DNA from 3 places in the Paenibacillus sp. KS-LC4 genome. Region 1 is predicted to be linked to each of the others. Evidence: riboswitches for the same ligand, from Rfam matches in the RefSeq annotation. Region 1 holds a riboswitch; each other region holds the start of a gene.
The links. A riboswitch is a leader RNA that binds a small molecule or an ion and turns the genes downstream of it on or off. The one in region 1 is predicted to bind cyclic di-AMP.
Positions count from the first base shown of each region.

Region 2: linked by a shared signal. The riboswitch ahead of V5J77_RS00140 (ubiquitin-like domain-containing protein) and the one ahead of V5J77_RS18910 (hypothetical protein) in region 1 are both predicted to bind cyclic di-AMP.
Region 3: linked by a shared signal. The riboswitch ahead of V5J77_RS00995 (C40 family peptidase) and the one ahead of V5J77_RS18910 (hypothetical protein) in region 1 are both predicted to bind cyclic di-AMP.

Region 1 is NZ_CP145905.1:4,475,942-4,486,822, forward strand. Features, by position in the region: gene V5J77_RS18870 (VWA domain-containing protein) at 1-1,284, opposite strand, end outside; gene V5J77_RS18875 (hypothetical protein) at 1,433-1,738, shown strand; gene V5J77_RS18880 (GNAT family N-acetyltransferase) at 1,755-2,195, shown strand; gene V5J77_RS18885 (aldolase catalytic domain-containing protein) at 2,296-3,258, opposite strand; gene V5J77_RS18890 (hypothetical protein) at 3,370-4,389, opposite strand; gene V5J77_RS18895 (GTP cyclohydrolase II) at 4,554-5,315, opposite strand; gene V5J77_RS18900 (helix-turn-helix domain-containing protein) at 5,554-5,880, shown strand; gene V5J77_RS18905 (arsenic transporter) at 6,310-7,674, shown strand; cyclic di-AMP (ydaO/yuaA leader) riboswitch at 7,884-8,050, shown strand; gene V5J77_RS18910 (hypothetical protein) at 8,055-8,474, shown strand; gene V5J77_RS18915 (glycoside hydrolase family 2 protein) at 8,574-10,881, opposite strand, start outside.
Region 2 is NZ_CP145905.1:19,696-30,576, reverse strand. Features, by position in the region: gene V5J77_RS00160 (Veg family protein) at 1-63, opposite strand, end outside; gene yabG (sporulation peptidase YabG) at 267-1,157, opposite strand; gene rsmA (16S rRNA (adenine(1518)-N(6)/adenine(1519)-N(6))-dimethyltransferase RsmA) at 1,261-2,175, opposite strand; gene rnmV (ribonuclease M5) at 2,185-2,733, opposite strand; gene V5J77_RS00140 (ubiquitin-like domain-containing protein) at 3,067-4,212, opposite strand; cyclic di-AMP (ydaO/yuaA leader) riboswitch at 4,457-4,664, opposite strand; gene V5J77_RS00135 (TatD family hydrolase) at 4,849-5,622, opposite strand; gene V5J77_RS00130 (HD domain-containing protein) at 5,645-6,940, opposite strand; gene V5J77_RS00125 (AbrB/MazE/SpoVT family DNA-binding domain-containing protein) at 7,221-7,475, shown strand; gene rsmI (16S rRNA (cytidine(1402)-2'-O)-methyltransferase) at 7,595-8,473, opposite strand; gene V5J77_RS00115 (tRNA1(Val) (adenine(37)-N6)-methyltransferase) at 8,505-9,161, opposite strand; gene V5J77_RS00110 (DNA replication initiation control protein YabA) at 9,283-9,729, opposite strand; gene V5J77_RS00105 (stage 0 sporulation family protein) at 9,824-10,627, opposite strand; gene holB (DNA polymerase III subunit delta') at 10,632-10,881, opposite strand, start outside.
Region 3 is NZ_CP145905.1:218,421-229,301, forward strand. Features, by position in the region: gene V5J77_RS00975 (PLP-dependent aminotransferase family protein) at 1-1,153, shown strand, start outside; gene V5J77_RS00980 (aminotransferase class I/II-fold pyridoxal phosphate-dependent enzyme) at 1,222-2,433, shown strand; gene V5J77_RS00985 (GNAT family N-acetyltransferase) at 2,482-2,946, opposite strand; gene V5J77_RS00990 (deoxyribodipyrimidine photo-lyase) at 3,012-4,448, opposite strand; gene V5J77_RS00995 (C40 family peptidase) at 4,583-5,053, opposite strand; cyclic di-AMP (ydaO/yuaA leader) riboswitch at 5,055-5,226, opposite strand; gene V5J77_RS01000 (hypothetical protein) at 5,740-6,555, opposite strand; gene V5J77_RS01005 (M1 family metallopeptidase) at 6,571-8,664, opposite strand; gene V5J77_RS01010 (ABC-2 family transporter protein) at 9,035-9,940, shown strand; gene V5J77_RS01015 (ABC-2 family transporter protein) at 9,944-10,747, shown strand; gene V5J77_RS01020 (ATP-binding cassette domain-containing protein) at 10,760-10,881, shown strand, end outside.

The DNA.
Region 1 (10,881 bases):
ATCATTAAGCGGCTTCACCTCGTATTCCCCGGCAGCAGGCTCTAGATGTTCGCCGCCTATGCCGCTGTCATCCGTTAAAAACAAGTAGGTTCCCCCCGTCGCCACCGCCATAAAGCGCAGCAAATATTCCGTTGGGACATCTACCCCGCTGGAGGCGACGGGAATAATACGGATGCCATTCGCGGCTGCCGTTTGCATCAGCTCCTGAATTTCATGAACGACTTCTTCCTTATAATGCGGGGGAGCATCCAATACGAGGAATAGCAGCCTTGCCCGCGCCTGTTTGCTCCAATCATGCTCAAGAATAGCATCACGCAGCGCAGCGTCAACCGCTTCGGGATAATCGCCGCCGCCATCTGCCTTTTCTGCTGCTATTTTCCGGACAACCTCATCGACATCCTTCGTGAACGGAAACGACTTCACCGTATAATCATCATATTTATCCTTATAAAAATTGGCGCTGAGCCTCATATCCAATTGCTGACCATGCTGCTCGCTTACCCGGCCAATGACATCCTTTAGCTCGGCCTCCAAATAGCGCAGCTCATCCTCCATCGAGCCTGTCGTATCGACGACAAACATAATATCGACCTGATTAGAGGGCTCTGCTTCGCCTCCCAAATCCACCTTGAGCGTACCTTGCTCCGGCAATTTAATGCTGCTCAAGCTTTTGCTATACTGCCCTGCCTGAACCTCGACCCTATAATTGCTCTGCTTATCACCTTGGTCTTTGTCAAACAATCCGGCAAATAAATAGGCTTTTCCATCCGTATTTGTGCGTGCCTCCCATACAAGCTCGCGCTGGTTGTCGCTCAGCTTCACAACAGCATCGGATACGGCCCTGCCACCTGAAGTTACAATGACTTCCAGTCGGTTAAAGGCATGAAACCACCAGTAGTATTTATTATCATCGCCCTCTTTGCTATTTAGCAAATTTCCGAAGCGCTGCCATGCCGCCAAATCATCCCATTCCCCCGCCGTAAGCTGGCCTGGCTTCACTTCCGCCTGCTGCGAGGAATAACGCCTGTCTCCACCTTCTCTGCGTTCACCTTCAGGAACAGGCTCTGCAAATTCTTCCTTGCTTGGAGAGCTGTCTTCTTTAGTGCTGCTGCCTTCATCACTTTCCGTAGCTGCATTTTCCGCCGTCGTATTCCCTGTCTCTGTTGTGGTGGAATTACTTCGATCAGGGCCGCTATTCATCCCGCCAGAGCAAGCTGCTGCCAGCATTAGAGCGATAATCAAGACCAATGTGCGAAATAAGATGAATTTTTTTGTATTTTGCATCTTAAATCCCCCTTCTATCTTTTTCCATTTAGACGATTAGAGGGCACTGATTGTTGCATAAATACTTATTCAACATTAAAATAATGAACAGGCTGCAGCGCTGGATTGTCCAGACCAAAAGCGGTGTTTTTCTTAGGAGGATAATCAGATGGAAGCGATAGCGTTAACCAATATTGAAATAATCTATCAGCTCGGAACTCGCCGGCTTACTTTTACGAATGCCGATTTATTTTTAGTGACAGATTTCGGCTCGGCTTTGTGGTACGTCGATGCGAACGGTATTGCAGATTCAGATTTATTAAAATGGTTCAATCAGAGCGAGGACATTCGAATCCAGTTGCTCGTCACATCAATTGACAATCGCACTTTTGAAGGTACAGCTTATTTCCACCCTAATGAGAAGCATTTTGCAGCAGCGATTCGCGGTGAAGGCGAATTGCGCCTTATAAAATAAGGAGGAATAAACCGCTATGCCTATTACAACGCGTCTGGTTCAAAATCAGAAAGACCGGGATGCCGTATTTGAAGTGCGTCGCAGCGTATTTGTTGACGAGCAGGGCGTGCCTGCTGCCAATGAATATGATGAATTTGAAGATACAGCCCAGCACCTGCTCGCCCTCAGCGATACAGTGCCGGTAGGAGCAGGAAGAATACGAGTAGTGGACGGCATTGCCAAGCTGGAGCGCATTTGCATTTTGGCAGACTACCGCAAGCTCGGCATTGGTAAAATCATCGTCGATGCGATGGAGCAAGCGGCCGCGTCCCAAGGACTTACTGCTGCCAAGCTGAATGCGCAAACACATGCTGAAGGATTTTACAGCAAGCTGGGCTATCACACGGTGTCGGACATTTTCTATGAGGAAGACATGCCTCATGTCACGATGACCAAGCAGCTTGCCCAGCGGGTTTAAACCCTGCTCAAATTCAATAAAAAAGCCCTGGACAGCCGCCATTCCAACATGGACGGACTTCCAGGGCTTTTCAATTATACAGGCTGCTGTGAGGCAGCTGCTATTTGCTATGCGATAATTCTGGCGTTGTCATGCGATCATAGAAATCTACCGCTTTATCCTTGTCCTCGGAATCGCGAAGCGCCATTGCCGAACGCGGATGCTCGTCCAAAATACCAGTAATCATGTAAGGAATAATGTAACCCCACTCCTCCTTCTCGCGAAGTGGAATCATGTATTTCTCGATCATATCGAGAACGGGACGTGTTTTGTATCTTGGGTTTTGCAGTTGGGATACGAGAAGCTCTGTGTTGCAGTTGCCTGCTGCGCGGCCCATGCCATAAACGGATGCATCAAGCAGCTCAACGCCGCCTTCAGCAGCAAGCAGCGTATTTGCGAATGCAAGCTGCAAATTGTTATGCATATGCGCGCCCAGACGCTTGTTTGGAAGATATTTGCGGAATTTTTCCGTCAAGTAGCTTACATCATTCGGCTTCAGGCTGCCGTAGGAATCGACGATGTACACAACGTCAACGACGCTGTCATTGATCAATTCAAACGCTTCCAGCAGTTGGTTTTCCATTACATTCGACAAGGCCATAATGTTCAGCGTCGTCTCGTAACCACGGTCACTAAATAGTTTGACAAGCTCAAGACCCTTGTCCACATCTTTCGCATAACAAGCGACACGAATGAGATCAAGCAGGCTTTCGCTGCGCGGCAAAATATCGTTCTCGTCTACGCGACCTACGTCAACAAGTGCCGACAGCTTTGTCGTTCCTTTGTTAGGAATAACGGTTTTGAGAAACTCATCATCCAGAAAACGCCAAGGGCCTGCACTTTCTGCGCCTTTGAGCAGCTTTGGCGAGTTTTTGTAGCCAATTTCCATATAATCAACGCCAGCATCGTTTAGGCTTTTGTACAAGTGCTGGACAAACTCTACGCTGAAGTCCCAGTTGTTTACTAATCCGCCATCGCGAATAGTGCAATCGACGATTTTACAATGACTTGTTTTTGAATTCATGTAAAGGCTCCTTCTGACTGTACGTCGCTAATCTTTAACATCCATCATACTTGAAATGCCTAGGAAACGCAAAATAAATTTGCCCGTTTCTGCCGCCTCAAATCGACCCATTTAGCCGCCAAGCAGCTCCTCCGCCTTCACTTGAAAACGCTCGTGAAATTGCTTAACTGCCGGAATATCCACCTGCTTACCATTGACCCGCTTGAAAACCTGCTCATCCGTCGTCGCCAGCACGTCCAGAAATTGCGCTACAATTTGCGCCGTTACCGTCTCCGGGTGCTCCTTCACCAGCTTTTGATAGCTCGTCTTTACCTCGCTGAGCAGCCTGTACGTTTCCATATCAAATACGGGTGTGTTATTGAGACCATAAATATACATGGACAAATAGCTGTTCAAATAAAGCTGCTCGATTTCCGCGCGCTCAGCCGAATTTGGATACGTTTTAATGTAGGTTTCTGACAGAACCGCGCGATTAGCCAGCTTGTCCCATGTAATAATCAATCCGGCATCCTTTGCTGACACCTCGTTAGATTCTACCGCTCTCAAAAAAATATAATCATTCATCTGCTGCGATACATAATTTTTGTAAACCTTCTGCAGCTCAAAATCAATGATCGGGTAGATCGAGCCCTCCACCATAATGAGCTTGTAGCCGCCCATCAGCTTTGTAATCACAAGCTGCTTCACAGCGGCATCCTGAATTTCAGCGGCATTGGAGGCCGTAATCGGCCACTGCTGCTGGAGCAGCACCTCCTGCACATTATTTTCAAAAAAAGCGTCCTGCGTTCGTTCCAGATCGTTGTTATAATAAGCATTCAGCTCGCGTATCATCGTATCCGCCCGCTCTTGACCAGCCTTTGACATATTCTCGTTCAAAAATGAAACAATTTCGAACGGCTCCTTTGCATTTTGCACCGTCTGGCGGTATTGCTCCAGCAAATTGTCCTTCTCTTGGGGGGCGCCCTGCACGACTGGCGAAACCTGTGCGCCAGAATGGGAATCCCGCCGTTCCTCAGTCATTTCATCATTGTTACTGCACCCTGCAATGAATAATGCAAATAAAAGAATTAAAACATTCCATCTATAGTTACGACTACGCACGTCGCTATTCACCTCAATCGTCATGTTCACCTTGCCCTCTCACTCTAATAGTATATGCCACATTATCGTCAATATCCAATAGACGCATGAACAGAGCGGAAGTTACGGCAAAAAAGCGCGGAAGCAGGCCTCCGCGCAAACTTTTTTCAAAATACATCCGTATCCTTAACTTATCTTCAAAAAATCTCCTGATCTTACAGCGCTTTGACCTGATTATCCCCATGCTGAGCTTCGAACGAATAATGTCCCGACTTCACAACCTTTGTTGTCAAATACTTCTCATTGTAGACGGACGTTTGCCCCCAGAGCGGAACACGGCGGGCAATATGCATGCCAGCTCCACGAAGCGCCTCCACTTTGCGCGGGTTGTTCGTAATAATCGACACAGGCAACGAGCGAAGCAGCTTCAAGACAGCGATGGATTCACTGTAATCGCGAGCGTCCTCAGCAAAGCCCAGCTCCAAGTTCGCATCAACTGTATCGAGTCCTTCCTCCTGAAGCAGGTAAGCCATTGCCTTACTGAACAATCCAATGCCACGGCCTTCATGATTCGCCAAATAAAATAAGGCACCCGTCCCATGCTCGATAATCATCCGCATGGACTGCTTAAGCTGAAAGCCGCAATCACAGCGTTGGCTGCCAAAAATATCGCCCGTATGGCATATGCTATGCATGCGAATCAGCGCATCCTCGCCTTCGGCAAAATCGCCATAGACGAGCACGCTGGATTGCTGAAGCTCCGCATAATGCCCCTTCGCCAGCTCACTGTATAGATCTGTTTTGTCTTGGGCGCTATTTTTCTCACGCTTTAGCCAGCTGTACCACTGAAAAATCTTTGTCTCGCCGTCAAGCTCAACCGGAAGCTGAATAGGTCCGACTACGTGGATATCGTGCGAATCGCCTTCAATCGTTTTTATTTTGTCATTTATAATAGAACGAATGGATGGTTTAATCATTGCTGTGCACCTTCTTCATCTGTATTTGATATAATAGGTTGAAAGGCTAAGCTTCATCTGCTATAAATGCACCTTGCCTCATTGAACAATCATAGGGGAACAAATTTTCGCTTACCTTTAGTAACTAATTATATATTCGAAATTCCATTACGTCAAGTTATGAGCAATCAAAAAGTTTGCTTGTGTATAAATACTAATAAAGCTATACTTAATAGCAAGTTATAATGAGGTGATCTACATGGAGAAATCCGGGCTTTGTCCGCGCCTGTACAAAGGAATGGACATAATAAGCAAACGATGGACCGGCTTGATTATTTATCAGCTGCTGTCCGGGCCGCAGCGCTTCAGCTGCATTCAAGGCGCCCTTCCCATTAGCGGCAGACTGCTGTCTGAGCGGCTTAAGGATCTTGAGAATGAAGGCATCGTAAGCCGAGCCGTCTTTCCAGATATTCCAGTTCGCATCGAATATTCGCTTACTGAAAAGGGACGTGCATTGGAGCCGGTCATTCGCGAATTGCAGCAATGGTCATCCGATTGGGTAGCGCCTATGTCCATATCCAATTAAAAAAGATAACGAAGCAGCCTCGGTCCTTAACAAGTCCGAGGTTGCTTTGCGTTTTTGGAGCGGGGACGCTTCGCGGAATTATAGCAATCTACTATTAACGTCTAGTACCCTCCATCAGTAGGCCACATATACATATATTATTCATATCTCCCCATGATAGACGTCCTCTTATATGTTATCACTAGAAAGGAGGAAACCCGATTGCTTACGATCTTCATTATTTGCTCGTCAGGCCTGTCCCTCTATTTCATTCTTAAGCCTCCTCCACCGATTAAACAGCCCACTATTATATCTCTACCCACTACGGCAACCGATAAACGCTATGAAAGCAGCCGCATAGAAGCCGCTCAGCATAATGCAGCTGCTGTGAATGAATAACCCCTTCCTGCTTCACTATGAATTTAACCAAGAATTCGAGGTGATTAACATTTGATCTCGCTACCTTCCATTATCATTTCCTTGTTTGCCTTCCTCTTCACGATCCTGCTCATTTTATGGCGCCCCAGAGGACTGAATGAAGCCATTCCTGCTACGTTTGGCGCCATACTCATCCTATTGAGCGGAGTCGTCTCATTGACGGATTTGGCACATATTAGCGCCACCGTTAGCGGAGCAGCCATCACGATTATGGCGACGATCGTAATGGCAATCGTGCTGGAGAGCTTTGGCTTCTTTATTTGGGCTGCCGAAGGGCTTGCCATTCGAGCACGCGGCTCAGGACTCAGATTATTCTGGTATGTAAACCTAATGTGTTTTCTAATGACGCTATTTTTCAACAATGACGGCAGCATTCTTATTACAACCCCGATTTTGCTCATTATGTTGCATCATATGGGACTAAAAAATCACCAAAAAATTCCATACCTACTTTCAGGAGCTTTAATTGCTACCGCCTCCAGCGCCCCCATCGGGGTAAGCAATATTGTAAATCTGATCGCGCTGAAAATCGTCGGCATGGATTTGTACATGCATACCGTCATGATGTTTATCCCCGCTACAATTGGTCTGCTGCTGCTCAGCCTGCTGCTATTCTTCTACTTTTACCATCAGCTTCCCCGGCAAGTCCCCCATTCGATTTCAATTGTCCCTATTCAATCTGGCTACCATCCTCTACTCACGCCTAACGGAAGCAAGCCCGCATCTCCCAAATTCAGCAGCCGCTTTATGAAATTAATTCTGCTTTTTGTCTTTTCTGTCCGGCTAAGCTTATTTGCTGCCTCCTATTTGCATATCCCCGTTGAGTGGGTCGCTGTTTTCGGCTCCTTGCTGCTCCTTAGTTGGCGCTGGGCTTACTTGAAAATGCCGCCGAACGACATTTTGCGTAAAATTCCGTGGCATATCCTCATTTTCGCCTTCGCCATGTATATCATTATTTACGGCCTGCACAATATTGGTCTGACGCAATTACTCGTGCAGGTATTCGAGCCGCTTGTCATGGGGAGCCTGATGAATGCAAGCATTTTAATCGGAGGGCTTGTGTCCGCCATGTCTACACTCGTCAACAATCACCCCGCGCTCATGATCGGCACGATCACCCTCACCGAAATGAACCTCGATCCGCTTTCACTCAAAATCGCCTACCTCGCCAGCGTCATTGGGAGCGATATAGGCTCACTCCTGTTACCAATAGGCACGCTAGCCTCTCTCATTTGGATAAATCTTGTTCAGAGAGCCAAAATAAAAATCAATTGGAAGGATTATGTCAAAGTGACGATTGTCGTCATTCCGCCTGTTCTGCTGTTTACTCTCGCTCTTCTTGCTTTATGGGTTGGCTGGATCTTCCCTTCGCATTAGCTCACGACAGCTTCTACATGAACGGTCAGTCCACAATGAACTGCTGTATTCATTATTCATCTGTTATTTCTACAAAATACGAGCGTTGCCTCCAAATAACGGCAGCGTTCGTTCTCATTTGAAGCAGCAGCACTTTTATTTCACTGCTAAAAGGTTTACAAATGAGCCATTAAGGTTTAATATATATCCCTAGCCGAATTCTGGCACTCTATTATTAATCGCTTAATTTTTCAATTGAAAAAGCGGGGGAACCAACGACGTGATTGAAGCGACAGCTTAAATCGCAAGGGGTGAATCCGGTGCGTTCGCGCACTGGTAGGGCAGCTCTCTGGCCCGAATCCGACAGCTAACTCCGTAAGCGAACGTGAGGAGAGATGAATATGATTGTCCTTCATGCGCCGGACGCTCCGCCTAAGGCGAAGCACGCAATGAAGCTTAAGGTCAAGCGCATTGAGCTGTTTGTTATTCCAGCACTCAATGTAGACGCCGCTGGAAACCGGGCCTGCTTGCGGGTAACGACGGACAAAGGCATTGGCTTTGGCGAAACTTTTGTAGACGAAATGGAACGTCCTAACGATTGGGGTCTGTGGTGCAGCGCGCTGAGCAGCTTTATCGGCACCTTGTCCATAACAGGCCGTTCGCTTCGGGGCGAGCAAGCGGATCAGCACAGTGTGTACAACCTGTTCGATCACGCCATTCACCATCTCAAACAGTGGACGGCAGAAATTGAACCGGATGACAGCACCTCCGAGGAGCCTATTTTACTTAGCCGCTCGTTATTCTATCTTTCTATTTTTTAACTTATTTTGAATCAACCTAACACAAAAGAACCTTTCCCACCATCATTCAGCTGACGGGAAAGGTTCTTTTTTATCGGCTATCTAACCTTCCTTGCTATTTCAAATAAAATCCGTCATCGAATGGACGGCAAGCTCGCCCGGCGATGCAGCAATGAAAGCCCGATCTCCTTGCGGATTGCGCGCATAAAACGTAATCGTACGCGGTTCATTCGGCAGTAAATCGAAATAATTGTCACTGAAAATACCCTCGATGGTCGCGGAAAGTCGAACCTGCTTCGCCAGCGTATTCGTCTCCAGAATAAAGGCCGTACCGCCGCTTCCTTCAATCTCACTTACCTTAATAACAGGAGCTATAAGTTCAAGCTCCTTCATCGGCCTGAAATAATGCTCCTTTTCCTCCACAAGCAGTCCATCCTGTCTAAGCTTGGCAGCAAGAACAACTGAGCCTAGCTCAATATCTTCTGGAAGCAGCGCCTTCAGCTCAATGGAGCAGGCCATATGACCCTTATTCGGCTGAAGCGATATGGGAACAGCAAACTTCTTCAGCACCTCGCCTGTGAAGGACCGCAGCTCTAGCCCAAGCTCGCCGATGAAGGGCTCATTTCGATCTGACAATACATAGCAATCGACACAGCTGCCGCTCGTATCATCGAAGGATACTAGCATGTCACGGAAGCTGCGCCCCGCATAATATTGCAGCGCCTTCCAGCGCCCATAATAGTCCATTCCCGCCCATGAGGCAACGGGCCAGCAATCGTTCATTTGCCAATATAACGTCCCCATGCAAAACGGCTTTTTCCGCCTATGAGCCTCAATCGCCGTCTTCATCGCTTCTGCCTGTAGCACCTGGCTCAAATACAGAAATGCCGAAAAATCCTTCGGCTGACGTAAATACATCTCCATATATTCCTTGATCAGTTGGTTGCCGCGTGCGTTTTTCTGATGCGCCAGCATCACCTCCGATTCAATCGCCATATCCGCCTCCACCGCATATTGCTGCACCGTTTGCAGCTCAGGGAAGGATTGAAAGCCGTATTCGCTCATAAAGCGCCCTACATGGACGTTATATTTTTCAAAAGGCTCTATGTTATGCCAAACGCCCCAGTAGTGTATATCACCGCTCCTCGACAAGTTGAAAGCATGCTGCTCCTTGTCTCCCGTCAGCCCGCGCATCGGCGATGAAGGCCAATACGCAATACCATTGCCAAGCCCGGCGACCGCCTGCGGCAAAATCCGATGGAATATCGCCTCATAATCGGCCCACAGCCGCTCACGCTGCTCTGGCGTGTAATCGCGTTTCCAGCCCCAGCCCATATTTTCATCATAATGCGACCAGGCTGTGTCGATTTCGTTGTTGCCGCACCATAAGGCGATACAGGGGTGATTGCGCAGACGCCGAACGTTTTCCTCCGCTTCCAGACGGACATTTTCCAGAAATGCCTCATCTCCGGGATACATGCTGCAAGCGAACATGAAATCCTGCCAGACGAGCAAGCCGTGCTCATCACAAAGCTCATAAAACGCATCCGCTTCATAAATGCCGCCACCCCAAATACGGAGCATATTCATATTCGATTGCACAGCACTCACAATTTCATGACGGTAGCGCTCATACGTCACATCAGGCAGAAAGCTGTCGTTTGGAATATGATTCGCGCCTTTAGCGAATACCGGAACGCCGTTTAGCTCGATATAAAAAGCATGACCCTGCTCGTCTTGATCGGTTACCAGCCTCACTGCCCGCAAACCCGTCGTTACGCTGCGACTGCTCACAAGCTGCTCGACTCCATCCTTTGCTTGCACAAGCCGTGCTTCAAAATGATAGAGCTCCGGCTTGCCTAGGCCTCGGCACCACCAAAGCCGCGGCTCGGTAATAGATGCCGTCAGCTCCACCGACTGCACCCCCGCGTTCAGCTTAACCTGCTGCTCCCAGCGTCTGCCGTCTGCCTCGACCCGTACCAGCCCTTGCCAAGCCCGCTCGCATTCGACCTCTGCAACTATTTTGAGAGCCGCTTGAGCGGACGTTATTTTCTGCTGCTCGATATATAGATCGGTCAGCCGTACTTCCGACCAGGCAACGAGCTTAACCTCCCTCCAAATACCGCTTGTCACAAAGCGCGGACCCCAGTCCCAGCCATAATGATACGGAGCCTTGCGGGCAAATACACTAAGCTTCTTATCGCCAAGTCCACCCAGCTCTGACTGATCATTCGTCGCTGGAAGCGAGTAGCCCAGCTTCTCAAGCTTTGGCAAATCCTCGTTTATAGGCGAACGAAATTTGACGGTTACCTCATTGCCTTCCAGCTTTAATAGCGGCTTAACATTGATTTTCCAGCTGCGGAACATATTGTCCGCCGACAGCATATGCTTGCCATTTACGTACACATCAGCATACGTATCTAGTCCT
Region 2 (10,881 bases), 1.8 Mb from region 1:
AATCTTGGAGCCCACATGAGCTTCCAAATTGCGTTTTATATCCAGTAGGGCATTTTTTGCCATTGTCCACTACCACCTCTTTCCTTGTCCATTATAACAAAAGGGGGAGGGGTTGTCAAACAAGGCAAAATATTATATCAGTCAACCGATTTAATTGTCAACGGTGTTTTCATCCATTTTTATCATTCCATGAATAATTTTTCGAAAAATTATAAAATCAAAGGAGCCGAGAACGGTTGCGAGTCTCAACTGCACTCGGCTAATTGTTAAGAAATGCTTTGCAAGGATGACTCAGCTGCCTTCAATTTAGGCTTTGGCAAGCCAATGCGGTACCTTCCGAGCGTCTCAATGCCGCCTACGCCATCAATACCGCTGATCGTGCCATGAATGACATCTGCCAGGTTAATGGTATCGCGTATGGACGTATAGCTTGCTTTGATTGCAATGTATACCGGGTCTAACGCATGAATCAAAATTCTCCCGGGCGAGCTAGCAAAGTTCGATCCGGCTTGCAGCAGCGCTTCAAAGTGCGACTGGCACGCTCCTGCAATGACGACAAGACCGTCGCGATTCTTCTCATACTCCCGTGCTACGCGAACTGCGTTATAGAAGCTCTGCGAGTTTTTATAGCTGCTCAGGCTGTGCAGATCTGCCTCCAGCCTTGTTTTCAGCACGCCATCATGCCCTGTAATGACCACAATATCCGGCTTCACTTGAGGCAGCAGCCGGTAAAGCAAATCAGCCATCTGTGACTCATGCGCATGCACGCCATGAGCCGGCACATTCATCGTCTGGTACAGCTGCATGCTTTTACGCAAATAATTGCCGTCGCCATCCAAATGCAGCACTTTGCCGGGCACCTCAAAGAAAGGCTGGCTTTGTGGCATCGCATGCCGAATATCCGCCTTCACCTGAACGGCCATTTGCTCATGCTGCTGACGTATGCGGCTGAGCGAGTCGTTTACTTTCACTCGAACCAGCTGCGTAGCTTTTTCTTTCTTTGGATCGCGAACAACCGATAAATCAGGAATCGGCGCATCCGCAAGCAAACGGTAATCCGTGCCTTTCAACAGGGCATGATCCGTTCGAACAGCTTCTACGCGGAATAGCACGTCACCGCCATACGATTTGCGGACGACCAGCTCCCCTTGCTCCATAGGTAAATCACCTCTTCGTCTATCCTATGGGCAAATGGCGTGTAGTGTGCGGAAAAATCAAACGGGCGCCCCGAGGCAATTGCCCGGCGGCGCCCATCTTTATTTAGCCTCTCCAGCCCGCTTCCAAAAATGCGCGGCTAATTTTGGCGAATTCCTCTAACGACAGCGTTTCACCCCGCCGCGCAGGATCGATTGCAAGCCCCTGCAGCAGCGTTGTCAGCGCCTCCCGCTGTTCTTTGCCCACAAGTGCCGTCAAATTGTTATAAAGCGTCTTGCGGCGCTGTGCGAAGCTCGCCTGCACAATGCGGAAGAAATGTGCCTCATCGGGCACATCAACAGCCGGCTTATCCCGCAGCGCAAGCTTGATAACCGCCGAGTCTACATTCGGCTGAGGTATGAACACGGTATGCGGAACCGTACATACAAGCTTCGGCTCGCAATAATACTGCACAGCCACGCTTAGGCTGCCATATTCCTTGCCGCCTGGCTTCGCCGCCATCCGCTGTGCAACTTCCTTCTGGATCATGACGACGATATTTTCCAGCGGCAGGCGCTCCTCCAGCAGCTTCATCAGAATCGGGGTCGTCACGTAATAAGGCAGGTTCGCCACGACGCTAACACCCGTTACGCCGCTGAAACGCTCATCGAACAACTGCTTCAGGTCTAGCTTGAGCACATCGCCGTGCACGATGCCCACATTTGCCTCGTTTTCAAAAATATCATGCAAAATTGGAATCAGCCGATTGTCGATTTCAACAGCGGTTACGGTACCCGCAACTGCCGCAAGGCGCTGCGTCAACGCTCCGATACCTGGGCCGATTTCCAGCGCGCCTTTCGTTTCGTCAAGCTCAGCTGCACTGACAATATTGTTTAAAATATTTTGGTCAATGAGAAAGTTTTGTCCCAAGCTCTTTTTAAAGGAAAAGCCGTACTTCGCAATGATTTCCTTCGTCCGTTTAGGCGTGGCTACCTCTGCGTTCTTAACCGCGCCTTTATTCAAGCTCTGTTGTTCCGTCATACGCCCTCGTCACCCCTGTTCCTGTTGTTCCATGGCTTGCAGCGCCTTGTCAAACTCCTCGCGCGTAATGCAGAAGCTTGTGCAGCGCTTATAGAACTGCTTCCCGTTAGCGTAGCCGATGCCCAGCAGCTTGCCCATAACCAGCCGCCGTTTCGCCGCTTCCTCATGCACGATTAGGCCAGCCGCCATCAAATCATCCCAAGTAATGCTCCCCACGCTTGCAGCCGTTTCTGTCCGCAGCTCCGAGAGCGCCTGCCTGATCGCATCAGGAGCCGCATTCTCAATGCCGATATCCCCTTTATAGGAGGCTAGCTCCTGCGGTAAGAAAGCATGCTTGCAGCCCGGCACGCGCTGAGCGACAATTTTGCGAATGCGCTCTCCTGCATGGTCCGGATCTGTAAATATAATAACGCCACGGCGCTCCTGTGCCAGCGCAATGCGCCGCAGCACATCCTCGCCAATGGCCGATCCATTCGTCTCGATCGTATCGGCTTCAACGGCCCGCTTAATCGCTACCGTATCCTCTTTGCCTTCTACTACAATCATTTCCTTGATCACATCGAACAATCCTTTCACAAAGGGAAACTTATACATGCTTATATTTCAAAAAAATGGGCGATTGCTGCAACAACAACCCGCTCATTTACGTCTGTTATATTATACCCCCAATTAACGATTCAAGCGAATCCTACGCAAACAAAAAGAAGAGGCAAGGCCTCTTCCGTAACCTGTCATATTTAGCTTATGATTGCGATAAACTAGAGCACAATCAAAGTGAAACGGCGGTCACCTTCCTCAGGCGGCGCAGCGCGTTTCTCTCCGAGAAATATAAGCCTAATGATAAATGTGAAACTTATGAATCGTTGTATTTCCATAAAGAACTGACGCTAATCAGCTAAGAGATGGCTTATTAGGACCAATCACATAGACGGTAAAACCTTTTTTCTTCCCGAATTGATTAGCTTGCTTTTCACTGTCAAAATACACATCAATCTTACTACCCTTGATCGCACTTCCGGTATCTTCAGCGCGGCGGAATCCTATGCCCTCGATGTACACCCACCAACCGAGTGGAATAACATCCGGGTCAACGGCAATCGTCCGTCCTTCCGAAACTTTAGCACCAGAGGCCGTAATACCATAATCAGGGTGGCCTTCGCTCTTGCCCGTCGAAGCTACTCCAGCTGAATAAGCGGTCAATGTGACGTTGCTAAGCACTTTTTTGGATTTGAGCGTAGTGCCGTCTACCGTTACATTGTTGCTGGTTGTCGCTGTGGACAGCACAGTAACCTTAGGCTCCGGCTTTTTCGTACCGATTGCAACGACCTGATTAACCGCAGCCGATTCGACTACCTTGTCTACCACTTTCTTGGAGACAAGCACGCCATCTTCAAACTGCTTCTCAATTTTGATCGTTACGACGCCTTCTTTGCCCGTCTGCACAATCTTCTCCTTGCCTACTTCCAGGTTCGGATCTTCCTTCTTCACAATGGTGAACGGTGTTGTGCTGGACGACTTGCCTAGCTTCGTATCGACGCGAATGACCGTTACGGTCATATCTGCGCTGACACCCGAGCCAAGCGAAGGTAATACTTTATCATCATCTTCAACAGGAATATTTAATTTCTTTATCGCTGCCTGCACGGTTTTCTCTGTCGTGTACACCGTTGATGTCTTGCCATCAGCTTTTACAAGTAGCGGTACCGCATGCTTAACCTCAAAGCGGTCCCCATCCTTTACAGCCGTATTCAGAGGTACAGATACCTCGTCATGCGGGCCAATTGTAATAGCTTGTTCATCCAGTAGGCGTTGCAGGACCCATTGTTTCGTTGAAACAACAGTTTCTTGTCCATTCACTACTACGGATACGCTTTTGTCAGCCGATCCGTACAACAACACCAAAAACATGAAAGTCATAGCGATTGAGATCGTAGTACTCAAAAGAATCAAACGCAAGTTTTCACGCTTCCATCGCAATGCGAAAGACATGCTGGATGATCGTTTCCCATGGGTCTCACTTGCTTGAATAATGCCCACTTCATCGGTCCTCCTTCATAGCCCCGCCGTCGAATTACGCATGATACCATTGACGCGACTATAGTATATTGGCGTGCTTCTAGCACGCTCCAGTATATTTCCTCTGCAACCTCCTAGATTTACCCTATGACGACGATTTACCCAATATTCAAAAATAAAAAGAAAGCCCGTCGACAGAGGATCTGTTTCGTGGCTTCCTGGGAATGTCGAATAGACTATTCAGGAAAGGTGAATGCACGAGGTTGATCACTCTCTATAAACGCTTACGAGGTTAGCTGTCGGGTTCGGGCAAGAGAGCTGCCCTATCGTCGGAAGAATGCTCATGGCAATCCCCGCCAAATTCACCCCTAGAAGAAATTCAAGTGCGCGTGCAATGTGATCCGCAATTTCCTCACAGCAACGTGCCTGGTTCCCCCGCTCTCCAAAGTTCGAAGATTAAGCGCAAACTGGAAATCCAATACAAAAATTTAAAGCTCTGAAATGAATCATACCTTCATCGGAGCCTAATTGTAAAGATCAGATAAAAACCGATTTAAGCGAAATTTTAGGATATTTACGGAAAAGAGAGTCTATTTCAGCATGAAAAATTAGTTTTATCGCCGGAAAGGTCACTTATTCTCGCTTTTATAGCCATTTTTACTTAATTCCAAAACATTTTTTACCGTTTTCGGTTGTCAAATTGGCGATTTCGGCCACCGATTTTCCTAATATTTCTGCTGCCGCTTCCGCAACAAGCGACACATAAGACGTCTCATTTCGCTTCCCTCGGAAGGGATGAGGGGTCAAATATGGGGCGTCCGTTTCGATCAAAATTCGGTCACTCGGGACCATCGCGAGCACCTCTTTTGGTACCCTTGCATTTTTGAATGTAAGCGGTCCCCCAAACGAAATATAGAAGTTCATATCGAGGCATTTTTGAGCCGTTTCCGGACTCCCTGAAAAACAATGCATAATGCCGCCAACTGCTGCGGCATCCTCCTCCTTCAACAGCTTGACAATGTCCTCATGAGCATCGCGATTATGAATAATAATTGGTTTTTTTAGCTTTTTTGCCAAGCGAATCTGCTCCCTGAATACGCGGTGCTGTACGTCCTTAGGAGACGTATCCCAATGATAATCCAGTCCAATTTCGCCGATAGCTACCACTTTAGGGTTAGAGCAAAGCTCCTCAATCCAGTTAAGATCCTCTGGCAGCATGTCAATGCTGTCAACGGGATGCCAGCCGACCGCTGCATATATAAAATCATATTTTTCTGCGAGTGCAAGCGTAGTTGGAATCGTTTCTCTATTGAAACCAATATTAACCATCAGGTCTACTCCTGCTGCACGCGCTCTTTCGATAACGGCCTCGCGATCTTCGTCAAAATGCGGGGAGTCCAAATGCGTGTGTGTGTCGAATAAAGAAATCATAGCTGAGCAAGCTCCTTCTATACTATATTTTAAATAATTTTCGTACTTTATCGCTTAATTGATCTGCAGCAGCACGCAGCTTATCTTCCGGATAATACAAATGGGACTGGCCCTGATGAAGCCCGGTGATGGAGCGAATAATGTCGGATTTCGTGGAAATTTCACTGACAGCCTCATACCCGTCCATTAACAAAATCGGCGTTTTTTCCTCCTTTCCCCCTTTTTTCGTATCAGGCCGATACACATCATAGGGTTGATCAAATGGAAAATCAATTTCCATATGATAATCCGGATTCAATCCAACTGCCGCAAATTGTTGTCTTACTTCATTAAAGAGGCTAATATCCGGTTTATCCAGCATAATGTATTTATAGAGGCGACGCGTCAGAAAACGATCACATAGCTCTGAGAGCAATTCATCGCCCTCTTCACTCCATTCTGTGAAGGCCGTTTGTAAATACGCCTCATCAAGCTTCAAATATTGTTTAACGGCAATTGTACCGTCAAGCAGTCGTCTCAGCGGCTCCGGCAGCCAGTCAAACGCATAGCCACCCTCATAAAGCTCCTTCGCTCTACGAAATATTTGTCTAAGGATGATTTCCGAGCTTCTCGTCACCGGGTGAAAATAAATTTGCCAATACATTTGATAGCGCGACATCAAATAATGCTCTACGGCGTGCATGCCACTTTCTTTAACAACAATCCTTCCATTTATAGGACGGAGCACGCGCAAAATACGCTCCAGATCAAAGTTGCCATAATTAACGCCTGTAAAATAAGCATCCCTCAATAAGTAGTCCATGCGGTCCGCATCAAGCTGACTGGAAATGAGCCCGCTGACAATTGGATTTGGATATGTCTTATTAATAACAGCAGTTACATGTTCAGGAAAGTCGTCTGCTACATTTCGTAGTATACGATTGATCTCGGTATCCTCGAGCAGGATGCTGCAGGTCCACTGCTCGTGATGCGTATCGAACACTTGCTCCAACGAATGGGAAAATGGCCCATGACCAACGTCATGAAGCAGGGCTGCGCAAAGCGCCAATAGCCGTTCCTCCTGCGGCCAGCCGGGAAAACCATTGCGCTCGAATTGCGAAATAATCTTTCGCGTAATTTCATACACACCGAGGGAGTGGGAAAATCGGCTGTGCTCAGCACCATGAAAAGTGAGATAAGAGGTACCAAGCTGCCGTATACGCCTTAATCTTTGAAACTCCTTCGTGTTGATTAAATCCCATATTGTCTGATCCTGCACATAAATATATTTATGAACAGGGTCCTTAAAAACTTTTTCTTCCGATAGCTGTCGGTTCATTCAACAAATCAACTCCTTTTGTTCTCTGATTCGACATAAAAAAGTAAGAAATATGTCGAAGATTGTCGCAAAACAGTTTCCAAAATGTCGAACCTGTTGTATTCTATAGTAAGAGTAATATGACCTTACTATATAGTCAAACTCCCTTGTTACCTGCAATTTACCTCAATAATTTCAGTTGACTATTATGGGAAACGTTGGTATTATAGTAGACATAAAAAGAGAAACTATGTCGAAAAGTGACGAATACACTTTTTGATGAGAGGGGAAACAAATTATTATGATGAAATCCACAGGTATTGTCCGTAAGGTTGATGAATTAGGTCGCGTTGTTATTCCGATTGAGCTTCGCCGCACGCTTGGTATTGGAGAGAAAGATGCACTAGAGATTTATGTAGACGGCGAGCGCATTATGTTGAAGAAATACGAGCCAGCTTGTATCTTCTGTGGCAACGCTGAGAACGTATCTTACTTCAAAGGAAAAATTGTTTGTCACATTTGTTTATCAGAAATGCCTTCACCTGTGACAAAATAAAAAAAATAGGTTATAATAACCTTATTCAACTAGTTAATTCTAACCTTTTAATACTCCTTATTGCCTTCCTGCGCTAGAACCCGGCCAGGAAGGTCTTTTTTTCTCTATTTTTTGTTTTTCTAGCGGTTTACCTCATTATAAACATCACGTCTTGATAGTCCACGATCTGTAGCCGCTTTTTTAATCGCATCCTTACGTCCAAGCTCCGCCTCATAATGCGTCACATGCTCTTCCATGCTCAGCTCCGCCCACCAAGCAGCAGCAAGCTCCCCATTATTCTCATCCGAATTACTTCCTTCTATTATAAGACAATACTCTCCTAAAGGCGGATTTTCCTCAATCCAAGCGATACATTCCGTTACTGTTCCACGCGCCATTTCTTCAAAACGTTTCGTCAGCTCCCGCACCATTGCGATGCGACGATCTCCCAGATGCTCCAGTATGGCCTCCAGCGTCTTCCGCAAGCGATGCGGCGACTCATACAGCATCAATGTGCCTTCCTGTCCTTGAAGCTGACGCAGCCAGTTCGCAAGCGACTTTTTCTCTCGGGGCGGAAATCCCGCGAACATAAAACGCTCTGTTGGCAAGCCTGATACAATTAAAGCAGACAAGGCCGCATTTGCACCAGGAATCGGAACGACGAAAACACCCTGCTCGACCGCCTCAGCGACTAAATCCGCTCCTGGATCGGAGATAGCAGGCAGTCCTGCATCGCTTACAAGAGCAATGGATTGGCCCTCTTGCAGCAATCTTATAAGCTCAACGCCACTGGCTTGCTTATTATGTTCGTGATAGCTGACAAGGCGTGTCGCAATTTCAAAATGGGAAAGAAGCTTTCGTGTCTGTCTCGTATCCTCGGCAGCTATAAGGTCAACTTCTTTCAATGTGCGGATCGCACGAAAGGTCATATCCTCTAAGTTTCCAATTGGTGTTCCGACTAGATATAACGTCCCAGCACCATTTTGCTGCTGCCCGCTAAAGCTTTTTTGCACAAACATTATTGAGTCCTCCTACTAGCCTTCCACTAGGCTAAATATCATATACCATAATTGGCGGCAGCAGCCTGAGCTCTGGTCTTCCATCGCGCATAGCCTCAATAAGCACCATATTCGCTTCGCCATTTTTGTTTGGATGAATGAACTGTACCCGTTTTGGCTCCAGCTTATACTTACGCATTGTCTCGATAATTTCTACAAAGCGCGATGGGCGGTGCACCATAGCTACCTTTCCAGCTGGACGCACAAGTCTTGAGCATGCTTCAACAATATCTTGCAAGGTACCATGTACCTCATGCCTGGCAATCGCATAATGCTCGTTTTCGTTAGAGTCGCCTGCTTCAGTCGACATATACGGCGGGTTTACCGTCACCGCATCATAAGTTCCATAAATCGCTTTATTCGCTGCAAAATGTCGCAAATCTGCTTCTACAATGTTAATTTGCTGCTCCAGCCCATTCAGGCTAACGCTCCGCCTAGCCATATCTGCAAGTCTAGGCTGAATTTCCACAGCATCAATTTGCGCTTTCGTCCGCCCCGTCAATAACAATGGAATGACTCCATTTCCTGTACAAAGGTCAATGATCCTTCCTTTTTTCGGAATGCTGGCGAATTTGGAAAGCAGCACCGCATCTGTAGAAAAACTGAATACCTCTCTGCTCTGAATAATTCGCAGTCCGGTATCCATCATTAAATCATCCAATCGTTCATTGGCCTCCAGCTTAATCTGATCATCCACGACTTTCCCACTGCTCCCTTGACATAAAGATACCGTCCTCTTAGCAAGGACGGCATAGTGTTAACCGATTGCATTATTTATTTAAGAAGGATAAGCAGAAGAGACAATCTCCTTCTGTCCGCAAATGCCCATAATAGACATTGCAAATATGGAAGCCTTCATGGTAAAGTCTAGCCAAATTATCATGTCCTTCTCCTACTGAATATGCAGCTGCATCTTCAGCGGAGGTGAACAGATCGGCTGCTTCTGTCTGCTGCTCTACCTTTGTGCTTGTCCCCATCGTCTTGCCCGCAATTGATTTTGAGGCTCCTGCTGCCTTAACTGGCAGAGGCTCCTCCACTTGTGGCGGAATCGTTTCCCGCTTCAAAATTTTGCGCAGCTGATGGTTTTCCATGCTTAATCGCTTATTCTCTTCGAGCAGTTCCTTCACTCGCAGCTTCAGATCCCCAACCTGGCGATGAAACTCGCCCATCTGGCTATCAAGCTGATCCATTTGAACAAAAATCTCTTTTTTCTCCAAGTTCCCACCCCAGAGCTTCAAGCATCGTCTTGCACCTTAGCTGTAAGCATTGCGCTTGGTCGTTTGGACATGCTATGAATTGTTCTTAATGCTATCATTTTAAAACAACATCGTCTAACGGAAGTTCCTTCGGTTTCCCCGCAACCTCAAACAAGTGCACGTACACGGTTTTGGAGCCAACATTGATTCCCGTTACCTTGCCTTCACCAAGCGAAGTGATAACGATTTTGCCGATGGCTGGAAGCTCTTCTCTAGAGCTTTCATAATTGTCATGCTCGTATTTCAAGCAGCACATCAAGCGACCGCATAAACCAGAGATTTTTGTCGGATTGAGCGACAAATTCTGATCCTTCGCCATCTTGATGGACACTGGCTCGAAATCGCCCAGCCATGAGGAGCAGCATAATATACGCCCACATGGTCCAATACCGCCAAGCATCTTCGCCTCGTCACGAACCCCGATTTGCCGCAGCTCGATCCGGGTACGAAATACGCTAGCCAAATCCTTCACAAGCTCGCGAAAATCCACCCTGCCCTCAGCTGTAAAATAAAAAATGATCTTGTTGCGATCGAACGTAAATTCGACATCAACCAGCTTCATCTTCAGCTGATGGTCTTTTATTTTGTCTGAACAGGTTGAGAATGCAGCTTGAGCAGCAGAACGATTCTCTTCTACTACCTTCGCATCCACATCGCTGGCGATTCGTATAACGCGCTTTAACGGAAGGACAACATCCGATTCACCGACTTGCTTTTGTCCAACCACTACTTTGCCATACTCGATCCCCCTGGCCGTCTCAACAATGACATGCTGGTCCTTGTCAACAGGATGCAGGGCTGGATCAAAGTAATAAATCTTACCCGCCTTCTTAAAGCGGACACCCACGACATTATACAAGGATTTAACCCTCCTGTAAGTTTACCATTAATTGCTCCAAAGCGAGTTGAGCAGATACATTCGACCGAATACGCTTGCTTGCTTCGAGTGTATGCTCCATGCAAGTGACCCAGCCTTCAACTGGCCGGCTGAATGCATGCTTGCTAATCCATTCCAACTGATCTATATATACAATATCTTCTTGCCTTCCGGCCTGAAATTTAATCATGTCCTTAAACCATAATACAAACAGAGATAACAGCAGCTGTGGATCT
Region 3 (10,881 bases), 2.0 Mb from region 1:
GCTTGCTGAGGAGCTGGATCTCATGAAGCGCGGCATTCGCGCTGGGAAGAATACGATTTCTTTTACGAGTATTGCCCCGGATGAGAAGCTGTTTGATCTGGATCATGTGAAGCAGGCGTTTCTGGGCCGTATGTCAGTGGAAGGCCATGTACTGCTGAACTACGGCTACGCCAAAGGCTATAAGCCACTGATCGCGTATCTGATGACGTATATGGAAAATAAGGGCGTGGATGTGCAAGGCAAGGATATGCTCATTACGGCCGGCTTTACAGAAGGCTTTGATCTTGTGCTGGCAGCGCTCCGGCCCGAGCACGGCGCAGTGATCTGCGAAAATCCTACCCATCATACGGCGATTAAAAACCTCAAGCTGCATGGCTTTGACATTAAGGGCGTTACAATGGAGCCTGATGGCATTCATTTGGGAGAGCTTGAACAGGCTTTGGAGGAGCGAGCGTTCGACTGTGCTTATTTCGTACCCTCCTACCATAATCCGACAGGCATTGTGATGTCGATGGAGAAGCGACTGGCGCTGATGCAGCTCATGAGCCGATACAAAATTCCCGTCATTGAGGACGGATTTAATGAGGAGCTGCGTTACTCCGGAGCGCATATGCCGCCGCTCATCGCTTCGGCGGGCAGCGGCAACAGCGTTATTTATATTGGAAGCTTCTCGAAGGTGCTGTTTCCCGGCCTGCGGGTCGGGTGGGTGCTTGCGGACCGTGAGCTGATTGATTATTTGGAAAGCATGAAGCGGGCCCGCAACATTCATACCTCAACGCTTGACCAATCGCTGCTCTATCAATATTTGCATAATGGAAATTTGCATAAATATTTGAAGCGTGCGCGAGCGGAATACAAGCGGAAATACGAGCTGACGCTGCAAACGTGCAAAGCTTTTGTACCCTATCAGACGCTTTCGGGGGATGGCGGGCTGCATTTGTTTGTGACATTTCCAGAAGCCTGCAGCGTGCGTGAGCTGCTGGAGGCGTGCGCGCGGCAAGGCGTAATTTTTACCCTAGGCCATTCTTTTTTTACGGATGGACGGGGCAGCAATACGCTGCGACTAGGATTTTCCCGCGTGACGGATGAGGATATTGTGCGCGGTATTCGGATTATTGGCGATACGGCAAAGCAGCTATGGGGCTTTGCATAAGCAGTAAAAGAGTTAGAGCAGAGCGAAGCAGGTACATTTTATTATTTTGAAAAGGGGATGCAGGCATTATGGTGCAGTATAACGTTTCACCGCTTGTAAAGAGCTTGCCCGCTTCGGGCATTCGCAAGTTTTTCGATATGGCCGGGCAGGATGAAAATATGATTTCGCTGGGCGTAGGCGAACCGGATTTTGCAACACCGGAGCGTGTTCGCGCTGCGTGCATACGAGCGCTGGAAAGCGGTCAGACGATGTACACGCCAAATGCCGGTCTGATGGATCTGCGCGAGGAAATCGCCGCCTATTTGGAGAGCAGCTTTCGATTAAATTACGAGCCGAACGATGAGATTCTGGTGACGGTGGGCAGCAGCGAGGCGCTTGATCTAGCCATACGCACACTGATCTGCCCGGGCGACGAGGTGCTGATTCCCGTTCCCAGCTATATCGCCTATTCACCTATTGTAGCGCTGCAAGGCGGCAGTATCGTAAACGTCGAGACGCATGAGCATGAGCAATTCAAGCTAACGGCACAATCGCTGCGGGAAAAAATTACCCCGCGCTCCAAAGTGCTGCTGATTAACTATCCGAACAACCCGACGGGTGCGGTCATGTCCTATGAGGATTGGCTCCCCATTGCCGAGCTGGTGAAGGCGCATAATCTGATCGTCGTTTCCGATGAGGTTTATGCGGAGCTGACTTACGAGAGCCAGCATGTAAGCATCGCATCGCTGCCTGGCATGCAGGAGCGGACGATCGTCATCAGCGGCTTCTCGAAAGCTTTTGCCATGACAGGCTGGCGCATGGGCTATGCCTGCGGCCCTGTAGAAATCATTTCGCAAATGCTGAAAATCCATCAATACACAGCGATGTGCGCACCTATAATGGGACAGATAGCTGCTCTGGAATCACTGCGCAGTGGATTGGCCGACAAGGATCTAATGAAGGAGGCCTATAAGCAGCGCAGGGCGATGTTCGTGGGCGGCTTGCAGAGGCTGGGGCTTTCCTGTCATATGCCGCAAGGGGCGTTTTATGCCTTTCCCTCCATTGCCCATACGGGGCTGAGCTCAGAGCAGTTCGCCTTCCGGCTTATGCAGGAAGCAGGAGTTGCTGTTGTGCCAGGGCATGTATTCGGCCCGGGCGGCGAAGGACGCATTCGCTGCTCCTATTCGGTATCGCCAGCGAAGCTGTCTGAAGCTTTGGAGCGAATAGGCAGTTATATGAGCCGACTGGGGCAGGATGAACCCCTGCAACAGATGCAGCAGTTGGAGCGGATTGGCGGTTAATTGGAGTAGTGGGGCAGGGGTTAGGCAGCAAGAGGAGGGGAAGAGGCACTACGTCTCTGCCTCTCCTCCGTAGACCATGCAATGGAATTCCGCCGCGCCTTGCGGTGTTGGGCGGATATACGTATCGGTAATGCGGAAGCCTGCCTTCTCGTATACGCGAATAGCGCGTGCATTCCAGGTCAGTACCTCCAAATCCAGCTCGCTGTGTGGAGCACGTCGGCGTGCTTCCTCTATCAGCAGTTCAACAAAGGCGGTGCCCGAGCCTCTGCTGCAAAGCTGTGGATGCCGGCCGAGGCCAAGCCGCAGCACGTCATCCCCGAGCGGGAAAAACTGTGCAAAACCAACGAGCTCCCCTTGGTCATCTAAAATAGCAGCGTATTGCTTCTGGCGAAGCTCGGGATCAGCGAACTCCATTTCTGCCTTCTCCATGGCATCCCATGCTGGCCATTGATAGATGCCATAAGGCGGCTCGTATTGCCAATCGCACAGCTGGCGGGCATGGGAGGCATCCATTGCGCCAACCCTCCAGCCGAATGACCGCTTCGCTCTGCCAGAAGCTGCACTCGCTTTTGTCATAATTACACAATCTCCTTATAGACCTCAATCGCGCGAGCGCGTGAAGCCTTCAAATCTACAATGGCATGCGGCTGCGGCAGGTGGACTTGCTTATCGGACAGATGGGCAAGCTCAGGCAGCCAGCGTCTAATGTAAGTACCGCTCGGATCATGAGCTTTGGACTGTGTGGCCGGATTCATAATACGAAAGTACGGCGCGGCATCGTAGCCGAGGGACGAGCTCCACAGCCAGCCGCCCCGGTTGAGCGTATGATCATAATCAGCCAGCTGGCGACGGAAATGCTGCTCGCCCAGCGTAAACGGGCACAGCAGGTTTTTCGTCAAAAACATGGCGGTCACCATCCGCAGCCGATTCGGCATTTCGCCGGTTTCATTAAGCTGCTTCATAGCGGCATCTATGATAGGAATGCCCGTTTTTCCTCGGCTCCAGGCCTCGAAATGCTGATCGTTCAGCGCGGATAAATCAAACTTCTGCTCATAGCGGTAAAAGTCCTCATTATATTTTCCCTGATAGAGAAAAAAATCCCGCCATGCCAGCTGCCTAATCCAAGGCTCGGCTCCAAACTGCTGCTGTGCTGCTTCATAGGCTTGCCTTGCCGATAGTGCTCCCGTATTCAAATAACGCGCCAGCTGGCTTGTTTGGTTTTCCGCAAACTGGTCGCGGCTGCCTTCATAGCCCGCCAAGCGGAGGCTTAGAAATTGCTCCAGCGCATCGGCTGCGCTCAGCGTTCCCGAGTCAGTCGGCGCGATTGAAGCATCCGTGGTATCGAACACAGCAAAGGAATCAGCCGATGTGCGGTCCGCCGCTTCTGTCGCGTCCGCTGCTCCCGCTGCCCGCAAAAAGGCTGACGCAGCCGGATGCTCCCGAGGAAGACGGAAGCGCTCTGCTATGCTGGCATCTATATTTTTCAGCGTTTTCAGCTGCTTCAGTGTTGTTTCGCCCGCAGGGGAATAATGGCTTTGCATAAAGGACTGCCACATGCGGTAAAAGGGCGTAAATACCTTGTAAGGCTCACTGCGTCTGGAAAACGAATGAAGCTCCTCCAAATCGGCGAGCGGTGCATCGTCGAGCGGCAGCCAGCGACGCCCCGCTGCGTGCACAACCTGCTGGATCGCTTGGTCTCGCATCCGGGCATACGGTGTATAGTCCATGTGGACGAGAACCTCTTCAATGGGATGGGCTTGCAGCAGCGCTTCGGTAATGGCGGCGGGATCGCCGTAAAGCACATGCAGCTGCTCGCCTGCCGCCTTGTATTGCTCTACTAGGGAGGCGGCCTGCGACAAGAAGGTTCTGCCGCTGTGGCACAAGAGCCGGTCACCATCCGCCAGTGACGGGTCTATGATAAGCAGATGAATGCCGTGCTGCCCAGAGCGGCGCACGTAATCAAAGCAGCGTAAATCGTTTGAACGCAGGTCTTTGCGGTGAATATATAAATACATGGAAACGAGCCCCCTTGTGTCCGTGCTAGAAAACAGAAAAGCCGCAGGCTATTTGTCCAAGGACAAACAACTGCGGCTTTACTGATTGAGACAGCAGCTTTTCGTTATGTAAGCGAAAAAAGCATGGTCTGGCTCTATTGCTCGCTTGCGTACTTGTCGTAAGCGTCTTGGCTCATAATGCGTGTAGCTGTCACGTAACGATCAGCGTAATAAGACTCGCTAAGTTTGCTAATAATAACGCCTCTACTTGAGGAGGAATGTGCAAACTTTCCATCCCCTACATAAATACCAACGTGGGAGATGCCTTTGCCATTCGTGTTGAAGAATACAAGATCGCCAGCGATCAGGTCACTCTTCTTCACTTCGCTGCCATCATTCGATTGCGCTTGGGAAGTACGGGAAAGATCGATGCCCATTTTATCGAAAACATATTTCGTAAAACCGGAGCAGTCGAAGCCTTTCGTAGTTGTTCCGCCGCTTTGGTACGGTGTGCCGATCAGATCAGCGATAACACCGTCCATCTTCGAATCCGCGAACACGCTGCCTGCTTGGAAAGCAAGCATTAATACAAGACCAACGAGTAGTGCAGTAACCTTCTTCAAAATTTGAAACTCCTTCCGGTGCCGACGAGGTTAGCTGTGGGGTTCGGTTGTGAAGGTTCCCTATGATTTCCAAGACACTTGAATCAAGCCGTCCAAGCATCGAAATCAATTCACCCAAAGTGGTTCCCCCGTATTTCTATACCTTTGCGGTATAAAAAATTAGGCTGGTTTAATTTTGCTCTGCGCTAATAATTCGTTTTTTTCACGTGATTTCCTCCTATATGAATGAATTTCTAATAATTCTCATGTAACCTTTTGGCTCAATTTTGCGTTAAAACAAGTTTCTTGCCTAATAAATGCTCGTTCTAACACCGTTCGCAAGCAAAAAATCATTTTGTCAGTTTATATGAGAAATAGGCGGCCAATATGCTAAGAATCGTACATTTAGGCTAGAATTATAGCGTAAAATGAAGAATTAGAGAGTTTAGTCAGCATCAGTCTAGGGGGTTGGTAAATAAATAGAAGCGTGGCCTACAGATGTTAAATAACTGAAAAACCCCGATTGCGGTCTCTTGTCCGCAATCGGGGTTTTTATGAAAAGGACTTTAGAAAAATGAGAATACTAAATGAGAATTAGGGAGGACTACCCTCATTTTTCTAAGTGTAATTTCCTATTTATGGGTGAAAAAGGTCTCATAAAAGGGCCAAAAAGGAGCCTGAAACGATCTTAAAATGATCTTAAAACACGCTCAGCGCTGCTTCGATTGCAGGCAATCGTATTGGGCAGCGAGCGTCCATACCTTCAACAAGGTACGGAGGAAATGGTAGGCTTGATGCATGATGAGTGCCAGCATTCCCGCCCAAGCATAGGAAAGGCCGGATACCAAAAGCGAGGCGGCGACAGCCAGCAGCCACATCATAAGAGAGAGGCCGGCATAAGGAAAAAGATTTCGGAGCGCCATACTGAGCGAGCGCATGGCGCCCGTGCCGGAGGCGGCGCCGAGCTGCATGGCGAGCAGCAGCAGGTGAACGAGAAAGCTCCACAGCAGCCAACCGCCAAAGCCTGGCAGCGTGCTTTGCAGTAGCTCGCCCAGCGAATGGCCCTCCAAAAGCAGCTTGAAGGCGCGAGGCAGAAGGAACCAGCCAGGTGCGAAAATAAGCAGCGCGCGCAGCCAATAGAGCAGCGTCACAGGCTTCCAAGCCTTGCGAATGCCTTGAAGAAACTGCGTTCCGCCTTTTTCGTCCATATGATGCAGCGAGTAGAGCAGCCCCGCATGGAACAGCGGGCTCAGCAGCATGCGGGCGGCGAATAGGCCGCCCAGCAGCCATAGATAGGGGGTAATCATATCTGTTTTTGTCAATTGAAACTGGGCCTCGCTGAGGAACAGCGAAACGGCCGAATCCGACGGATGCTGGTGAGGAAAGCGCCGCAGCAGCGGCAGTACAGTCATATCAATAAAGCGGTAAAGGAAAAGTCCCCATAATAGCTGGTACAGGAACAACGCAATGACGATATTGAAATGGCGGATGGCGAGCCGCCAGCCTTGCTTCATATGCTGCTTCATTTGTTAACCTCCTCTCTACCAGCCTACGGATGCGAGCAGGCCTTCAATAAGCTTCGTCAGGCCGAGGCTCCACCGAATGCGCGATTGCTCTGGCACTTCTGCACGCATAAAATTGTTAATATGCCGATTGTCCAGCACATTGCTGTTTTTCGGATCGACTGCTACCCATGCGAGCGGAGCGGCATGCATCACCTTGTACTCCATATGAGACTCGGCTGCGTCCCATATTTTAGAAATGGTTTCGCCGTCGGTAAAGGAGAAAACGAGCGGTATGGGTCCGTTTTGTCCGCCATTGCGCTTGATCAGCACGGTAGACTCATAAGCCGTTTGGCCATCCTTCTGCACTTCATTCACTCGAATAGCCTCCACTGAAAAATCCGCCATCAGGCTGCCATACACATACTGGTGAAAATAATCCTGCCATTTTTCCTTCGTAACCTGCTCGACGACTCGCTGGAAATCGGACGTCGTTGGATGCTTGAATTTGTATTTTTGAAAATATGTGCGCATAATTTTTTGCATCGTCTTTGCTCCGACCTGCTTCTCAATGCCGACCAGCACAAGCTTGGCGCGCATGTATACATTTTCCGCATACTCATCGCTGTTGTGATAGGCCCATGAAGGCTGCTTAAGCGGGGCAGGAGCTGTAATATAGCTGGCCTCCATAGCTAAATTGGGTTCAACGCCATAGGCGTTCTCCATCACTTTATCCTCTGCATACGATGTAAAGCCTTCGTCGAGCCAAGCTTCTTCGAACTCGTTCGATGCGACCATTCCGTACCAATACTGATGACCAATCTCATGTACAACGGTTCGCTCCAAGCTGTAGCCAGGGTTGTCGGAGTCAGCAGCTAAAGCGGTTACGAGCGTTGGATATTCCATGCCGCCGGCGCCATTCGCCCCTTTTGGCGGAACGACGATGGACAGCGTTGAATACGGATATTCACCGTACCACTCCGCGTATTTGGACAGCGACGATTTTGCTGCATGCATATAGCGGTCCTTTAGTCCCTCGTGGGCAGGGTCCATATAAAGCTTAATGCGTACGCCCGGAATGCCCGTTCCGGATAAGGTGTCCTCCGCGTATATGAAGTCGGGCGAGGCGGACCAAGCAAAGTCATGCACATCCTCGGCATAAAACGGATAGACGCTTTTGCCATTTTGCGTCACAGCCTCCTTCGTCTGAATGCCGGTTGAGGCTACCTTAAAGTTTTCTGGTACAGTAATCTGGGCGCTGTATAAGCCGAAATCACTATAAAACTCCGAATCGCCATGATACTGATGGACGTTCCAGCCTTCATTCGTTCGGCCGCGCGTGCCAGCCGTCTCATAAACGGCAAGCTTCGGAAACCACTGACCCGCCATGACGAAGCTGCCGGAATAGCCCATGCGCGCGAATACTTCAGGCAGTTTAACCTCGTAGGTCATGGAGAGCGTTACCGATTTGCCCGGTGCGACTGGAACGGGAAGTTTAAGCTTCGTCAGTGTGTAATCGTCTGTATTTCCGTCATCGGGCTGGACATAATGCAGGCGGGGAAGCAGGCTCTCGCCCTCCAACGTCTGCAAGGTGAGCAGCTTCATATAGCCTTGGCCGTCAACCGTAGCCTTGTCGCCTCTGAGCTGGCCGCCAGACTCGCGCATGAACGTCGATTTTTCGGATTGAAAGGCATTGGGATACAGATGAAAATACAGCTCGGACACCGTTTTTTTACCTGGATTCGTCCAAGTTACGGTCTGGGAGCCGTCCAAATACCTAATATCCTCTCGAAGTGCAACATGCATATTGTATTGGACGACTCTTTTGCTGAGCGTCTGCTCAGCATCAGGCTGGACAGAGTCGGGCTGCACCGGTGCTGCCGGGGCAGGCGGCTTGGCTGTTTGCGGTGCAGCCTGGATGCCTGCTGGTATACCGGCCGCACCGCTTGGCGGGGCAGTAGTTGTGTGGGCTGCGGCGCTATTTGCCAAACCAGCAAGTGGCGGGTCTGAGGTGCCGGAGGCGTACGTATACTGGGATAGCCAAGCGTTGCCGAAGCCATGATGCAGCGACAGTCCGAGCAGGACAGCCGATAGCAAAATGAGCGCGATTCGTTTGAAAGGTCCTGGAGTCATTGAACGTTTCCCTCCCGTTGACAAGCATCTACAGCATATATATGTCGGCTTGTACAGGAATAGTCTTATGGATTTGGTAAGAGAGGGGGAAGAGGCTGAAAATTACTTTTCTGAGGCCCAAAGATTTTATGCAACGATAGTGGTCCTAACTAAAAAAGATCTAAAATATTCAAACTAAAAGCTATACTTTATACACTACCAATTTCAAAAAGATGAACATACACTTAAGTTTGGGAGGAGTTGGACGAATAGGTCTATTACTCTAGAACCTGACTCGATTTCAGCTTGGATTAAAGGCAGGAGATTTTGCTCGTTCATAAATGTTAGCGCTTTCGTTTTTTCTAAAGGCGATAAATGCTGAATTTCCGGCTTGAAGCAGCCCCAAGCCCATTTTAAGACAGCGCAGCACATAGCATTCCAAATTTCAAAAATATTGAGGGTCGATAGAGCGTGGAAAACCAATTTTGAAGAGCGAGGTATTGCTATGGCACTATATATTGAATTTTTCAAGAAGGCCTTTCAAGAACGTTATGCGTTTCGTTTCAACTTTTACATCACAATTCTTGCAAGCATTCTGCTGCTTGTGATTCAAATTAATGTGTGGACGGCACTTTACAACAATAAAGAGAATATTGACAATATCCATCTTAATGAAATGGTTTGCTACATAATAATCTCAGCAATCGTCGTGACATTAACGCGATCGAATGCAGGAAGGAAAATTGCAGAGAGAGTTGAGAATGGAAGTATCATATTGGATTTAATGAAACCCGTTAATTTTAAGAGATATTTATTATCCGAGGACTTAGGAACGAATGTATTCCAAACCTTATTTGTCACGATTCCTGCTATAGCGGCTACCTTTTTGTTTTTCGACATCTCCCTATCGGTGGATATGAGGAATACATTACTGTTCCTACCGAGTCTTGTGTTAGGGATAATTATGGCTTTCCATATTCATTATATTTTTGGCCTTTTCTCGTTTTGGCTTGAAACCTCATGGTATATTCCGTTCTTTATAGGTGCCTTATTCGAACTCTTCTCAGGTTCTGTTGTTCCATTATGGTTTTACCCGCAATGGTTGTTCAATATCTGTCAGGCATTACCGTTCCGCTTCATTTTTTTTGAACCGATTGCTATTTTTTTAGGGAAGTACGGAATGCAACAATCGGTAACCGTTCTTCTCATGCAATCTGGATGGTTGGCGGTTATTATACTCGTTGAAAAATATGTATGGTCTAGAGTGCAAACCAAATTAGTAATACACGGGGGATGACGTATGCATTACGCTCAACTGTATTTGGAATTTATCAAATTAAGGATCATGGGGGTGGCCGAATACCGTAAAGCCTTTTTTATGGGAGGGTTAGCTCAGTTTGCTTCTTACGGGGCTGAATTTCTGATTTTATGGATTTTGGTAGATAAGTTTCAATCCATCAATGGTTGGGGAGCATATGAGGTGTTATTTTTGTTCTCTTTAAATCTATGTTCTTACGCACTAGCGGGATTTTTCGTTTTCACACCTACGACTCAACTAAGCAATATGGTGAAAAATGGTTCTTTCGACGAAGTGTTAACAAAGCCTCTTAATAGCTTCTTTTACCTGGTTTGCCGGGAATTCAATAGCGCGTACATAAGCCATTTTTGCCTCTCCATCGGGGTGATTGTCATCTGCCTAACTGGTATGGAAATGACCTTTACGTTTAAGGATATCGTTTTCCTGATCGTAGTGATAATTAGTGGGGCATTAATTCAAGGGGCAGGGTTAATTTTCACTTCAGTACCTTCATTTTGGATCATCGAAACGCAAGGTTTGCGAGAAGTTCTTTTCTTTCAAATTAAAAATTTTATTCGTTACCCAATCACCATTTACAACAAGGCGGTTCAAGTGATTCTGACCTTTATTCTGCCTTATGCGTTTATTAATTTTTATCCCGCGCAATATTTTATGACGAAAGATGATTTTGTTTTTTTTAATCATAACGTTCAATATTTCTCTCCGGTGGTTGGAGTTGTATGTTTTGTACTCGCTTATAGGTTTTGGTTATTTGGCGTCAATCATTACAAAAGTACGGGATCATAGGGGGGAACTATCGTGATAGAGGTCAGTAATGTAACAAGGGAGTTCAGAGTATTTAGACGCGAAAAAGGGTTTGCTTCGTCTATAAAGTCAATTCTGAACAGGAACTACGAAGTGAAGAAGGCTGTTAACAATAT